DNA from 2 places in the Thiocapsa rosea genome. Region 1 is predicted to be linked to the other one. Evidence: predicted binding sites of a transcription regulator. Region 1 holds the regulator's gene; the other holds the start of a gene.
What was found. The regulator sigma-54, encoded in region 1, starts transcription at its own class of promoters, with help from an activator protein. The targets are predictions, from matches to a motif close to TGGCANGNTNCNTGCTT.

Region 2: BDD21_RS00335 (hydrogenase small subunit) is a predicted target of sigma-54. The motif match lies at 2,151-2,167, and genes of this name have one in related genera.

What each region holds. Positions count from the first base shown of each region.
Region 1 is NZ_RBXL01000001.1:1,186,852-1,194,698, reverse strand. It holds gene ptsP (phosphoenolpyruvate--protein phosphotransferase) at 1-751, opposite strand, end outside; gene BDD21_RS05510 (HPr family phosphocarrier protein) at 748-1,017, opposite strand; gene BDD21_RS05505 (PTS sugar transporter subunit IIA) at 1,014-1,421, opposite strand; gene rapZ (RNase adapter RapZ) at 1,418-2,287, opposite strand; gene hprK (HPr(Ser) kinase/phosphatase) at 2,344-3,306, opposite strand; gene BDD21_RS05490 (PTS sugar transporter subunit IIA) at 3,329-3,778, opposite strand; gene hpf (ribosome hibernation-promoting factor, HPF/YfiA family) at 4,019-4,354, opposite strand; gene BDD21_RS05480 (RNA polymerase factor sigma-54) at 4,385-5,869, opposite strand; gene lptB (LPS export ABC transporter ATP-binding protein) at 6,051-6,821, opposite strand; gene lptA (lipopolysaccharide transport periplasmic protein LptA) at 6,911-7,432, opposite strand; gene lptC (LPS export ABC transporter periplasmic protein LptC) at 7,429-7,847, opposite strand, start outside.
Region 2 is NZ_RBXL01000001.1:64,876-72,722, forward strand. It holds gene BDD21_RS00325 (arsenite methyltransferase) at 224-1,042, opposite strand; gene BDD21_RS00330 (DUF1415 domain-containing protein) at 1,265-1,807, opposite strand; gene BDD21_RS00335 (hydrogenase small subunit) at 2,229-3,311, shown strand; gene BDD21_RS00340 (nickel-dependent hydrogenase large subunit) at 3,308-5,098, shown strand; gene cybH (Ni/Fe-hydrogenase, b-type cytochrome subunit) at 5,469-6,161, shown strand; gene BDD21_RS00350 (HyaD/HybD family hydrogenase maturation endopeptidase) at 6,158-6,826, shown strand; gene BDD21_RS00355 (hydrogenase expression/formation protein) at 7,008-7,847, shown strand, end outside.

The sequences.
Region 1 (7,847 bases):
GTAGGCGGTCGCGGAAAAAGTCCAGTGTCAGGGGGTCGGCATCGGCCAGCACGGTGCCGGTCTCGCCGTCGACCAGGATGAGCTCGCCCTGGCGCAGATAGCGTGTGATGTTGTGGATGCCCATCACGGCGGGTACGCCGAGGCTACGCGCCAGGATGGCGGTGTGGGACATGGGCCCGCCGAATTCGGTCACGAATGCGACCGCACCGCGATGGCGCAGGAGGATCGCTTCCGCGGGCGCAAGGTCGCGCGCCACCACGACCCGGCCCTCCAGATCCCGGGTGGATGGCTCGTTTTGCTCGACCGCGCCCTGCAGGAAGGCTTGAATCTGCTGGACGACATGCTCGACGTCGTCGCGGCGGGTGCGCAGATAGGGGTCGTCCATCTCGTCGAAGATCCGCACCAGGGTGTCGCGCTGCCGTTGCAGCGCCCACTCGGCATTGCAAAGCTGCTCGGTAACGATGCGACGCACCTCCTCGACCAAGGCGGCGTCCTCGAGCATCAGCAGGTGCGTGTCGATGAACTCTGCGATGTTCAGCGGCGTGTGATGCGGGATCTGGTTGCGCACCGCTTTGAGGGCCCCACGCGCGGCGGCGACGGCCACGTCGAGCCGCTCGATCTCGGCGGCGACCTGGTCGGCCGCGATGGCGGATTGCGAGACGGTATGGCCGCCGCGCCCGTCCACGAAGGCGGGTCCGAGCGCGAGCGAGCGACTGGTGGAGATGCCGATCCCCTGAAAGGCGGTGGTCATTCCGACTCTCCGAAACGGTCGCCGATCAGTGCCTCGATCGCGGCCATGGCGGCATCCTCGTCCTCGCCGGCCGCCTCGACCGTGATCCGGGTGCCCTGACTCGCGGCCAGCATCATCACGCCCATAATGCTCTTGCCGTTGACGCTTTGGCCGCGCCGCGCGATCTCGACATGGCTGGCGAACCGCCCGGCGCATTGCACGAGCTTGGCGGCCGCACGGGCATGCAGACCCAGCTTGTTGAGGATCTCGATCTCTTTGCGAATCATGCGCGGTCGTCTCGTCGCGAGCAGAGCAAGACGCCGTCGCGTCCGCCCTGCAAGGCCTTCTCGGCCACGTCATCCAGGTCGAGCGAGGCATAGGTCAGGGCGCGCAACAACATGGGTAGGTTCAGTCCTGCAATGACTCGCGCCTGCTCATGGATCGCGAGCAGCGATACCGCGACATTGGCCGGTGTCGAGCCGTAGAGGTCGGTCAGGATCAGCACGCCCTCGCCCGTGTCCAGCCGCTCCAAGCGTTCGGCGGCTTCCGCCGTCACGACCTCGCAGGGCACATCGTTGACGACCTCCATCGCCTCCACCCCCGGCGGGCATTCGCCGAGAATCGCCGTCGTGACCCGCAGCAGATCCGCGCCGCATGGCTGATGGGTCATCATCAGGATGCCGACGCTCAAGGGAGATCCCGATGCCGGACCATCACCTGATGGCCGTTGGACTCGAAATGATGCCGCAGGGATTCGGTCATAAAGACCGAGCGGTGCTGCCCGCCCGTGCAGCCGATCGCGATCGTCAGATAGCTGCGCCCGTCCGTCTCGAAGCTGGGGATCCAGCGATCGAAGAATCCCTGGATGTCGGCGCGCATTCGGCAAAAGGCGTCCGCGGAATCGAGGAATTCCATCACGGGACGATCGCGTCCGGTCAAGCGCCGCAGCTCGGGTTGCCAATGCGGATTGGGCAGGCTGCGCAGGTCGAAGACAAAATCCACATCGTGGGGAACCCCGTGCTTGAAACCGAAGGACTGCAGCAGGATGGACGCCTTCGGCGAGGCGCCGCCGACCAAACGGCTGCGCACGAGATCGCGCAGCTCGTGGACGTTGGTTTGGGTGGTGTCGATACGGATGTCGGCGCAGCTTCGGATCGGCTCGAGGAGTCGGCGCTCGAGTGCGATCGCCTCCGGCAGCGAGCGATCGCCGCGGGTCAAGGGATGCTTGCGGCGGGTCTCGCTGAAGCGCTTGATCAGGGTTTCGGTCTGGGCGTCGAGGAAGAGGACATCGCAGCCGATGCCGCGCTCGCGCGCCGAGTGCACCAGCTCGGGAAGGTGTCGCAGCTCGTCCGGGCCGCTGCTCGGACTGGTGCGGGCGTCGATCCCGACCGCCGTCATGGTGAAGGCATCATCCAGCCCCTCGTGCAGCCCGAGGGCGAGATTCTCTAACAAGAACAGCGGCAGGTTGTCGATGCAGTAGAACCCTACGTCTTCCAGGGTGTGAAGCGCGACGCTCTTGCCCGAGCCGGACAGGCCGCTGAGGATGACGAGCCTCATCGGCTTGCCGACGTTCGGCAGTCGTTCGCGTGCCTGTTCCTCTGCCGGTGCTTGCGTCATGACGGTGATCTCGGCGGGTCGGGTCGATCGATGCTGATGGCACGCGCCTGGCGGTCGATGAAATCGACGCCGGCATCGTATCCGCGAATGCGCAGAATCTGGTGTCGCACGGCCGCCTCCACCAGGATCGCCAGGTTGCGGCCGGGTGCGACCGGCATCGTGATCTTGGGGACGGCAACCCCGAGGATGTTGCGCACCGAGAGGCTGCCGCTGAGCCGGTCGATCGACTCGAGTTGATGTTTGTCGAGCGGCTGAAGATCGATGATCAGGTTCAATGTCTTGCTGCGCACGACGGCGCCTTCTCCGAACATGGCGCGGATGTTGAGAATCCCCAGGCCGCGGACCTCGAGAAAATCGCGCAGGGCCTCGGGGCAGGTGCCCTCCAAGGTCTCGGGGGCAATGCGTGCGAAACGGGGTGCGTCGTCGGCGATGAGCCGATGTCCTCGCGCGATCAGATCGAGCGCCAGCTCGCTCTTGCCGACGGCCGGATCGCCGACCAGCAGAACGCCCATACCCAGGACCTCGATGAAGACCCCGTGCACCGTGCGGCGCTCGGCGAGGGCATGGGTGAGGAAATAACGCAGGTGATTGATCAGCTCCTCGTCGCCGAGGGAGGAGCCGAGCAGCGGCGTGAGGGTCTGCTCGGCGGCCTCTCGAAAGGCGGGCTCCGGGTCGATGCCGTCGGAGAAGATGACGGCGGTCGGACGATCCGAGAAGAGCCTCTCCACGGTCTCGCCGAAGGCGGTCCGGCCCAGTTCTGCTAGGTAGAGCAGCTCCGCGTGTCCGATGACCTGCAGGCGATTGGGATGAATGCAGTTCAGAGAGCCGATCAGCGACTGCCTCGAACGTCCCGGATCCTCGCCGCGCAACGGGCGCGGGCTCGCCGGCTCGGGCGTGAGCCAGCGCAGCTTGAGCCGCGGCCCGGTCTGCGAGATCAGGGATTGAAGACTTTCGATCATCGCCGGCGGCCGCGCTTGACGGCTAGGTCGCTCTGAGAAGGTCCAGAATGGCCGTGGGCGAGCTCGCATCGCGCAGACGTGCGCGGGTTGCCGACTCGCTGAAGCGACTTGCCAAATAGGCGAGCAGCTGCAGGTGCTCCTCGGTCGCGGTCTCGGGAACCAAGAGCGCGAACGCCAGATCGACCGGCTCGCCGTCGGCTGCATCGTAATCCACCCCGCGGGCGGTTTGCACGAAGGCCCCGATCACCTGAGAGACCTCCTTGATCCGGGCATGGGGCAGGGCGACACCGTGACCGAGTCCGGTGCTGCCGAGGCGTTCGCGCTCGAGGAGGCGCTCGAAGACGCTCTCCGTGCTCAAACGGGGGTGGTCGTTGGCGAGTAGCTCGGCAAGGGTTTCGAGCAAACGCTTCTTGCTGGAAATCTCGAGGCCGTGACCGATACGGGCCTCGTTGATTAGATCGGGGCTGAGCATCGGTATCGGCTCCCGTGCGCTGCGGGCGCGCAGCGCTGCAGCTGGTGGCTCTTGGATCGATGTCCGCGCAGCGACGGCGGGCAAGGGCGTGTGGTCATGGATGCTGATTATCCTCGGATGTCTGGCAGAGGCCGGCGATCCCGCATGCCGGCCTCGTGCCCGATCCCGTTCGTTGAACGCCTCCGACGGGGCAAGAGCGCCCCTCGAAGGTATCAGCGGCGTTCTGACAACGCCGGTGCGTCAGGTCTGATCCGACTCCTCGATCTCGCTGACCTTCGGGCTCGCTGCGCGATGATCGCTCTTCTTCTCCTTGTGGCGCAGGACCTGACGATCGAGCTTGTCGATCAGCCCGTCGATTGCGGCATACATGTCCTCGTGGACCGAGTCGGCAAAGACCTTGCTGCCGTTGATGTGCAGTGTGGCCTCCGCTTTTTGGGCAAGCTTCTCGACGCTCAGGATGACGTGAGCGTTGATGACGTGGTCGAAGTGCCGCGCAAGGCGCTCGAACTTCGTGTCGACGTAGCCTTTCAGCGCATCGGTGACGTCGATGTGATGACCCGTCAGGTTGATCTGCATCTTGTGACTCCTTATGGTTCAAACGGCCTGTCAATCCAGGCGCTTGCGCTCGTTCGAGGGTGGAACCCCCATGGCCTCGCGGTACTTGGCGACGGTTCGCCGCGCGACATTGATCCCCTGATCGCCGAGCTCTTGGGCGATCTTACTGTCGCTCATGGGCTTTCGCGCGGACTCGCCGGCGATCAGCTTGCGGATCAGGGCACGAATGGCGGTCGACGAGCATTCGCCGCCGGAAGCGGTGTTGACGTGCGAGGAAAAGAAATACTTGAACTCAAAGGTTCCCCGCGGCGTGTGCATGTATTTCTGCGTGGTCACTCGGGATACGGTCGACTCGTGAAGCTCCAATGCCTCGGCGACATCGCGCAGAACCATCGGTTTCATCGCCTCGTCCCCGTGCTCGAAGAATTCCTGCTGCATCTCGACGATCTTCGCGCCGACGCGCAGCACCGTGTCGTTGCGGCTGGCCAGGCTCTTGATGAACCAGCGTGCCTCCTGCAAATGGCTCTTCAAGGTGACGCCGTCCGCGCTCTGATCGGCGCGTCGGATCAGGCGCGCGTAGTCGGCGTTCACTCTGAGTTTAGGCATCGAGTCGGGATTGAGTTCGACCGACCATCGGCCCTCGCGTTTGCGCACGAAGATATCCGGGACGACATACTGGGCCGGCGTGCCGGCAATCAGGCTTCCGGGGCGCGGATTGAGCCGTCGGATCAACGCCAGCGCACCTGCGACCGTGTCCTCGGATTCCTTCAGCTGACGGACCAGCGAGGCGACATCGCGCTTGGCCAGATACTCGAACCCGTCGCGGCAGATCGCCGTCGCGGTGCTCCGCCAAGGTGTTTGGGGGGGCAGCTGACTGAGTTGTATCAGCAGACATTCCGGGAGGTTGCGGGCACCCACCCCCGGCGGGTCGAAGGACTGAACGCGGTGAACGACAGCCTCCACCTCCTCGGCACTGATTTCGGGGTGATCGATGGTCAGGAGCAGCTCCTCGACATCGATGCGCAGATAGCCGTCGGCGTCGATCGAATCGATGACCGCTTGGGCGATCATGTTGTCGCGCTCGCTCAGTCTGCACAGATTGAGCTGCCAGGCGAGGTGGTCGAGCAGGGTCTGAGGGCGGCTTTGCTGGGCAAAGGGATCGTAGTCCGAGCCGTCGTCCGAGCCGTGCGAGGTGCTCGGCAGGTGGGAGTCGAAGACGTCGGTCCAGAGTGTGTCGACCGGCAGCTCTTCGGGCATCTCGTTGGATTCGGCGTGGATCTCGCGGTCGATCGACTGCTCGACGGTGACCCGAGGTGTTTCGATGTCCTCGCTCTGAATCGTGCCTGACTGCTGCGTCTCGGCGACGTTGAAGCGATCCGCGTCGTCGCCTTCCTCCAACATGAGGTTGGTGTCCAGCGCCTCCTGAATCTCCTTCTGGAGCTCAAGCGTGGAGAGCTGCAACAGACGGATCGCCTGCTGCAACTGAGGCGTCATGGTCAGGTGTTGGCCGAGCCGAAGCTGGATGGATTGCTTCATGAATCGCGGATGCGCTTTTCGAGGTGTTCGATCAGGTGACCGCCATGGCCAATGCTGGTCGATTCTAGCCGTTTCAGTCCGGTGAAGGCGTCATCAGCCGGGGCAGGATCTCATCTTACACCCAACATCTCGGAAAGAGCAGCCAACCGATTCGCATCTCGAGGTACCTCCCGGTTCGCACCTACATGGAAAAATCCGCGCCGAGGTAGACATCGCGGACCTGCTGATCGGCCAGGAGCTGCGCGGGGGTGCCGGCCGCGATGACGCACCCGGAGCTGATGATGTAGCCCCGGTCGCAGATATCGAGCGTCTCGCGGACGTTGTGATCCGTGATCAGCACGCCGATCCCGCGATCGCGCAAATGCGACACGATGGCCTTGATGTCCCCGACGGCGATGGGGTCGACGCCCGCGAAGGGCTCGTCGAGCAGCATCACCAGGGGGTCCACCGCGAGCGCACGCGCGATCTCGAGGCGCCGTCGCTCCCCGCCAGAGAGGCTGAGCGCGAGCGAGCCGCTGACATGGGCGATCCCGAGCTCTTCGAGCAGGCGCTCGCAGCGCAGATTGCGATCGGCCCGAGACAGGTCGCCGCGCGCCTCCAGGATAGCAAGGATGTTGTCGCGCGCGCTGAGCTTGCGAAACACCGAGGGCTCTTGTGCCAGATAGCTCAGTCCGGCGCGCGCGCGCGCATGCATGGGTTTCAGGGTGATGTCCTGCCCGCTCAGCGCAATGCGGCCCTCGTCCGCCGGAATGAGTCCGACGATCAGATAAAAGCAGGTGGTCTTGCCCGCGCCGTTGGGTCCGAGCAGGCCCACGACCTCGCCGGCGTCCACGCCGACGCTCACGTCGCGCAACACCTGACGACCGCGATAGCTCTTCTTCAGATGCTCCGCGCGCAGTGTCGTCGAGCCCGAGCCCGAGCCTAAGTCGGAATCCGCAATAGAATCCTTCATCCTAAACCGCGTCTCCGCCGAGTCTCTTTGGATCGTTCAAGGGTGGTTTCCGATCGGATGTCATCGGTCGCCTCGGACGCGGTTTAGCCTCATTCTCCCTCCGGCGTGATGGTGATCTTGACCCGTCCGCCGCCTCCCGCGCGGAAATGGGCACGGGCGCGATCGTAGACGATGCGCTCGCTCGCGACGCGGTCGGCCCCCTGAATCAGCAAGGCGTCCTCGATGAGGGTGAGCTCGTCCTTGTCGGCGTCGTATTCCATCCGTTTGGCGAAGGCCAGGACCTCGCCCTCGTCGTTGTCGAGGAGCTGTTTGAAGCTGGCCGGCGCGCCGAGCGCAATGATAAAGCGCGGGCGGCGGTCGTCGCGATGATAAACGGTCACATGATCGCCGAGGAGTCGCATGCTCCCTTGGTCGACCTGGACATTGCCGACATAGATGCTGGTGTTCTCCGCCTCCAGGACCTCGACATCGTCTGCTTCGATCAAGATGGGTTGGCTTGCATCGTCCTCGAGCGCCACTGCCGGGGCGCACGCGAGGGCCATGACGAAGGCCAGGGTCGCGGCCGGGGCAGTGCCCCGGCACCGCCGGTTGTCGATTCCTCTCTCGCTCATGGCGTCTCGGTCTGCTCGGGTGCGATAAAGATATGCGCGCGTCCGTCGAACTGGGCACGTACGGGCTCCTCGTACCAGAGGCGCATCCCGGTCGCGTTCAGCCGATCCGACGCACTGGTGACTTGGACCGCGCGATCGGTCTCGGCGAAGGCCCGTTTATGCCAGATGCGCATCAGCTCGGTCTCCATGCGGGTGGCGGGCCGACTCGCGTCGCCCTTGCGCTCGAGCTCCACGGCGCCCTCGAGACGGACCTCGTCGCCGCCGGGGAGGACCAGCCCGCTGTCCGCGCGTGCGCGCCAGGGCTCGGCTTCGGTCTCGCCTTCACGCTGATAGAGTGTCATGCGCGGGCGATCCAGCTCAGAGAGATCCTCCTCGATATATTGGCGCAGCTCCTCGGCGACCAAGCGTCGGCTCG
Region 2 (7,847 bases), 1.1 Mb from region 1:
ACGCGAACCCGCGGCGCCCGCGCAGATTGCAACTAAACCGCGCCCGGTGTGGTAAGCGTCATTTGTCGGAGTGGCTTGGCTGCGCCGGCTCCGACGACTGTCGGAGCTGGCGCGGTTTAAAGTATTAAAAACTCTTAAATTCTAAACCGCGTCTCGCTGGGATCGAGGATATCTCCGAAGCCAAACGCACAATGAAAACGACGCATGGCGCTCCGGACGCGGTTTAGCCCGGCTTGATCGCCTCGATACTCGCAGAGACCAAATAGTCCGTGACCGGCGTTCCCGGGGCCCAGTCCCGGATGAATTCCCTGCTCTCGTCCTTGGGCGACACGCGCACCTGTTCGAATCCCGCCCCCTGCAGCATCTGCTCGAGCGCATCGATCCGGGCCGCCCCGGCCATGCAGCCCGTGTAGAGCGACAGATCAGACCTGAGATCGTCCGGAAGGTCCGCGGTCGCGACGATGTCCGAGATGGCCAATCGCCCGCCCGGCTTCAGCACCCGAAATGCCTCGGCGAAGACACGGGCCTTGTCCGGAGACAGGTTGATCACGCAGTTCGAGATGATGACGTCGACCGCGCCATCCGCCAGCGGCAGGTTCTCGATCTCGCCGAGTCGAAACTCGACGTTGCGGTGCCCCACCGCCTCGGCGTGCACCTGCGCGTTGAGGCGCGCCTTGGTCAGCATCTCCGGCGTCATGTCGACGCCGATGACGCGACCGGTCTCGCCGACGTGTGTGGAGGCGAGGAAACAATCGAATCCGGCACCACTGCCCAGGTCCAGCACCGTCTCGCCCGGCTTCAGCGCCGCGATCGCTTGGGGATTGCCGCAACCCAAGCCGAGATTGGCACCCTCGGGTACGGCGGCGGCCTCCGCGGCGCTGTACCCGAGCAGGGTCGATTGGATCGGCACAGGCGCGCAACAACCGCCCGAGGAAGACGGGGCGCAGCAATCCGCTCCCTCGCCCGCCGTCGCCGCTCGTGCCGTCGCGCCGTAGCGATCGCGTACCGCTTGGCGAAGGCTGTCTTGCTCGCTATTTTTCATTCTGTTCTCCCGTCGGGTCATGCCGAGAACGAACTAAACCGCATCCAGAGCGAGATGCGTCATTTTCATTTTGCATTTGGCTTTGGAGATGCCCTCGATCTCGGTGAGACGCGGTTTAAATTTAATATTCTTTAATCTCTTAAACCGCGCCGACTCCAACACTCGTTACGTCTGCCGAAACTGATCCCAACCAAAAACATCGCATACCGTGACGGGCGCGGTTTAAAAACAGGCATCCCTCAGCGCTTTCATATGGTCAAGTCCCTTCTCGCGGGCAAATGCGATGTTTCTTTCAGGGATAGCGTCCGCATCAGGATATCGCTCCAGCACATGTTCGATGCCCTCTTCGCGAAGCAGGTGCAACATCGGATAGAGCGACCTGTTCGTATAGTTTGCAGGATCAGCTTTGGGCGCATCGGCAAATCGGTAATCGGGATGGAAGCCGGCAACCTGATACTGACCTTCATAGCCTTCTGCTTCCAGAAGATCTTCCGCCATTTCGACCAAGTCCAAAAAATCATCGAAACCCGGAGATGCTGCAGGCAGGATGAGCAGCGTTGTCTCAATTGACGGAGTCATATCGAGACGGCGGCATTCCGAAAGAAACGCATGCAAACAGGATTCCGGATCGGAGGCGTCCTCCACCTGATAATGTATGGTACCGCGATTGAACTCTCGTGCCGCAAAGGGACACAACCGACATCCGATCACGATCTCGGATATCCATTTCTTGGTCTGCGCGACGACGTCGTCGGATTCAACCATGATTTATTTAGCTTATTCCGGCGAATGGAAAGGTGAATTCCGGGCGGTTCCGTAGCCACCCCCCGAAGCATGGGTGCAGTATACGCGTTCTCCCGGACAGCCGATGAACATCCGCCCGGTTCCGCCGAACGTCGAATCCGGCAAACCTGGCAACGTCCGCAACACGAGCGAAGGCCCAGAAGCCGGCAGCAGTCCGACGGCGTGACCTCGCTCGGCTGTGCCTGCTCGATTGCAAGGCGCCTTTACGCCCGGCCACCAGAATTGTCAGTCGTCTTTGCACTCCGGGCCGAGCACATTTCAGATAAATCACATAATCGATTGTTATGTATTATTAAATTATTCATGGCATCTCTTTTGCTTTTACGCTCCCCGACCGTCCGGCTCCATCCAGGCGCCGACGAACCGCGGGGACGACCAACAGATGCCAACCACCGAAACCTATTACGAGGTCATGCGGCGCCAGGGGATCACGCGCCGCAGCTTCCTCAAATTCTGTAGCCTGACGGCCACCGCGCTCGGGCTCGCGCCGGCCTTCGCCGGGAAGATCGCGCACGCGATGGAGACCAAGCCGCGGATCCCGGTCGTCTGGCTGCATGGGCTCGAATGCACCTGCTGCTCGGAGTCCTTCATCCGCTCGGCGCATCCGCTGGTGTCAGACGTGATCCTCTCGATGATCTCGCTGGATTACGACGATCTCATTATGGCGGCGGCCGGGCATCAGGCGGAGGCAATCCTGGAGGAGGTTCGCCACAAGCACGCCGGGAATTACATCTTGGCTGTCGAGGGCAACCCGCCGCTCAATCAGGACGGGATGAGCTGCATTGTCGGCGGCCGTCCCTTCGTCGAGCAGCTTCTGGAGATGGCCGACAGTTGCAAGGCCGTCATCTCCTGGGGCTCCTGCGCCTCCTGGGGCTGCGTCCAGGCGGCACGGCCTAATCCGACACGTGCCACCCCGGTCCATGAGGTCATCCGCGACAAGCCGGTCATCAAGGTGCCGGGCTGTCCACCGATCGCGGAGGTCATGACCGGGGTCCTGACCTACATCCTGACCTTCGACCGTCTACCGGAGCTCGACCGCCAGGGTCGCCCGCTGATGTTCTACGGACAGCGCATCCACGACAAGTGCTATCGCCGGCCGCACTTCGATGCCGGCCAGTTCGTCGAAGCCTGGGACGACGAGGGCGCGCGCCGCGGCTACTGTCTCTACAAGGTCGGCTGCAAGGGTCCGACCACCTACAACGCCTGCTCGACGATCCGCTGGAACGGGGGGGTCTCCTTCCCGATCCAGTCCGGACACGGCTGTATCGGCTGCTCCGAGGACGGCTTCTGGGACAAGGGCAGCTTCTATCAGCACGTCACCGATACCCACGCCTTCGGCATCGAGGCCAACGCGGATCGCACCGGCATCGCGGTTGCGACCGGCGTGGGTGCGGCCATCGCCGCCCATGCGGCCGTCAGCGTCTACAAACACGCCCAAGACAAGAAGGGAGATGACCAAGCATGAGCGTCACGACGGCCAACGGCTTCGAGCTCGATACCGCCGGACGACGTCTCGTCGTCGATCCGGTCACCCGCATCGAGGGACACCTGCGCTGCGAGGTGAATCTCGACGAGAACAACGTGATCCGCAACGCGGTCAGCACCGGGACCATGTGGCGCGGGCTCGAAGTCATCCTGCGCGGCCGCGATCCGCGCGACGCCTGGGCCTTCACGGAGCGGATCTGCGGCGTCTGCACCGGCACCCACGCCCTGACCTCGGTGCGCGCGGTCGAGGATGCGCTCGGGATCGCAATCCCGGAGAACGCCAACTCCATCCGCAACATCATGCAGCTCACGCTCCAGGCGCACGACCACCTGGTGCATTTCTATCATCTGCATGCGCTGGATTGGGTGGACGTGGTCTCCGCACTCGGAGCCGATCCAAAAGCGACGAGCGCGCTCGCGCAAAGCATCAGTGACTGGCCCAAGTCCTCGCCGGGCTATTTCCGCGACGTGCAGAATCGGCTCAAGCGCTTCGTGGAGTCGGGCCAGCTCGGACCCTTCATGAACGGCTACTGGGGCAGTCCGGCCTACAAACTGCCGCCCGAGGCCAATCTGATGGCGGTCACCCACTATCTGGAGGCGCTCGACTTCCAGAAGGAGATCGTGAAGATCCACACCGTTTATGGCGGCAAGAACCCGCATCCGAACTGGCTGGTCGGCGGGATGCCCTGCGCCATCAATGTCGGCGGCACGGGCGCGGTCGGCGCGATCAACATGGAGCGGCTGAATCTCGTCAGCAGCATCATCGACCAGACCATCGCGTTCATCGACAAGGTCTATATCCCGGACCTGATCGCGATCGCCTCCTTCTATAAGGACTGGACCTACGGCGGCGGGCTGAGCAGTCAGGCGGTGATGTCCTACGGCGACATCCCGGATCATGCGAACGACGACTCGGCCGATAATCTGCTCCTACCGCGCGGGGCCATCATCAACGGCAATCTCAACGAGATCCACGAGATCGACCTGCGCAACCCCGAGGAGATCCAGGAGTTCGTCGACCATTCCTGGTTCAGCTACAAGGACGAGACGCGCGGTCTGCATCCCTGGGACGGGGTAACCGAGCCCAACTTCGTGCTGGGACCCAACGCCGTCGGCACGCGCACCCGCATCGAGGCGGTCGACGAGCAGGCCAAATACTCGTGGGTCAAGGCTCCGCGGTGGCGCGGTCACGCGATGGAGGTCGGTCCGCTGGCGCGCTATGTCATCGGCTACGCCCAGGGCAACCCTGAGTTTAAGGAGCCGGTCGACAAGCTGCTGACCGATCTCGGACTGCCGCTCGAGGCAATCTTCTCGACCCTGGGGCGCACCGCCGCACGCGGGCTCGAAGCCTCCTGGGCGGCCCACAAGATGCGCTATTTCCAGAACAAGCTGGTCGCCAACATCAAGGCCGGCGATACGGCGACGGCGAATGTCGACAACTGGGATCCCAAGACCTGGCCGAAGGAGGCACGCGGTGTGGGCACGACCGAGGCACCGCGCGGAGCGCTCGGACACTGGATCGTTATCAAGCACGGCAAAATCGAGAACTACCAGGCGGTCGTGCCGACCACCTGGAACGGCTCGCCGCGCGACCCGGCGGGGAACATCGGGGCCTTCGAGGCGTCGCTGCTCAACACCCCGCTGGCCAAGGCGGACGAGCCTTTGGAGATCCTGCGCACGCTGCACAGCTTCGATCCCTGTCTCGCCTGTGCAACGCACATCATGGGGCCGGACGGGGAGGAGCTCACCCGCGTCAAGGTCCGCTAAAACGCGTCTTGGCGTCCTTTGATGGGGTCGAGGTGAACTCAGCCTCGCCGCCCCCTTGCGAACTTGGTGGGGACGCGTTTTAGGTGATTATTTTCGAGAGAGAAGAGGCTCGGCGGTGTTCGGATCGGCCGCTTATGCCCACGCTCGTGTGTGGGAATGCCGGCCGCCCGCTCAGGCGGGCCCTGAAGCGACGTCGGAACGTCGAGATCCGCCCACCCCGGGAAGTCAGGAACTCGTGACATCCGCTCCGCGGTGTCACGCATGCCCCGTGGCGCTCTGCGCCACGTGACACGATGGCCGCAATGACGAACGAGGCCCGGGGCTTTCCTCTGTGCACCCCGGATTCATCGCTCACACTCGGGACGACAACATGAACACCAGCCTTCCAGAGGTCAGACGAACCGCCGTCTATGTTTATCAGGCGCCCTTGCGGGCCTGGCATTGGATCAACGCACTCTCGATCACGATCCTGGCCATCAGCGGCTATCTGATCGGCAGCCCGCTGCCGACCTTGCCGGGCGAGGCCAGTGATCATTATGTGATGGGCTATATCCGCTTCGCGCATTTCGCCGCGGCCTATGTCTTCGTGATCGCCTTCCTCTTCCGGATCTATTGGGCCTTCGTGGGCAACCGCTATTCTCACCAATTGTTCACTCTGCCCTTCTGGCGCGCGAGCTTCTGGCACGAGCTGATTCACGAGGTCCGCTGGTATGCCTTCAAGGAGGTCGAGCCGGCCAAGTATATCGGTCACAATCCGCTGGCTCACCTCTTCATGGTGGTCATCATCACGGTCGGCGGTCTGGTGATGATCGTCACGGGATTTGCGCTCTATTCGGAGCAGACCGGGCTCGGGACTTGGCAAGACCAGCTGTTCGGCTGGGTCATCCCCTTCGTCGGCCAAAGCCAAGACGTGCGCATGTGGCACCACTGGGGCATGTGGGTCATCGTCGTTTTCGTGATGCTGCACGTCTACACCGCCATTCGCGAGGACATCATGTCGCGCCAGAGCCTGATCAGCACCATGATCAGCGGCTGGCGGATGTTCAAGGATGACCGGCCATGAGCGATCGAACCATCGGGAACGACGCCGCCGTCCTGGTCCTGGGTATCGGCAACCTGCTCTGGGCCGACGAAGGCTTTGGCGTGCGGGCGGTGGAGGCGATGCAACGCGACTGGGTCATGCCGTCCAACGTCCAACTGCTGGATGGCGGAACCCAGGGCATCTATCTGGTCGACCGGGTTCGCACGGCCGATGTGCTGGTGGTCTTCGATGCGGTCGACTACGGGCTGCCGCCGGGCACCATGAAGCGGGTCGAGGGCGACGAGGTGCCGCGCTTTCTCGGTGCCAAGAAGATGAGCCTGCACCAGACCGGGTTCCAGGAGGTGCTCGCGCTCGCGGCCATGCTCGGCGACTACCCGGAACATCTGCTCCTGATCGGCGTTCAGCCGGTCGAGCTGGATGACTTCGGCGGCAGCCTGGGCCCGCAGGTCAAGGCGCGGATCGCCCCGGCGATCGCGATGGCGTTGGAATACCTGGCACAGTTCGGCGTCGTGGCGCAGCGGCGCAGCGATTCGAGCAGCGACACCCATGATCTGCCCCATCCGTCGCTCGATCTGAACGCCTACGAAGCCGGTCGGCCGGCACCCGAGGTCGCCTGCCGGATCGCCGACGAGCGCGTCCTGGCGGGCCTGTCCGGCCCGGCGATCCACCTTGAAGATCGTCCCTGACTTTGGTGCGTGGTAGATCATGTTGGCGCGCCGGCTTCGGCACGACTGTCTCTCACGGAGACACGGAGGCACGGAGAGGCAGAGATAGGGAACGCACCAGACGATGTCGATCACATGTCTGTTCATCCGTGTCTCCGTGTCTCCGTGAGAGATTCCGCAAATCGATAGAGATCAAACAAATATGACGACACCGATAGACCTCACGACGACACGACGGATGCCGGGCACACCCTTAAGCGTGGTCGTCGACGAAGGCCCCGACTATCTCTTGATGCCAAAGGGCATGGCGACGTACCAAGCCCCTCTGCTACCCGAGCCGGAGACACTCGATGGCTGCGCGGCCGGACTGGATCAGTTGCGGCATCTGCATGCGATCCTGGCACGGCATTGCGTTGGCCAGCCTGCGGACGTCCTGGACCTGAACCCGCTCGATATCATCAATCTCCAGTTCGTCGACCAGACCCTCGGCGAGGGCGAGGTCAGCGTCATTCAACAGGGTCTGGACGAGACGCGTGCGCAGGAGACGCGGCTCGCCGGGATCTGGCGGCTGCGCGTCCCCGCCTCGGACGGCTCTGCGGGCCGCGAGCTGATCGAGGTGGCCGAGATCCCGAGCTTCGTGAGGGACAGCGCCTTTCTCGGGACGACCGAGACGATCGGACCCGTCGGAGACCTCCCGGACGGGGTCATGAACGCCCCGGCGCTGATCGCCGAGATCGAGGCCAAGGTCGCCGAATGGCGTCCCGGCACCGCGGCCCACATCATCAATCTGACCTTGCTCCCCATGACCGAGCAGGATCACGCCTATCTCGACGAGCGCCTCGGCCGCGGACATGTGACCATCCTCTCGCGCGGCTACGGAAGCTGCCGGATCGTCGCCGGCGGCATTCGGCAGGTCTGGTGGGTGCAGCACTTCAACTCGGACGATCGTCTCATCCTGAGCACGCTCGAGGTCACGGATGTCCCCATCGCCGCTCTGGCCGCACAGGAAGACATCGACGACAGCCGCGACCGGCTGGCTGAG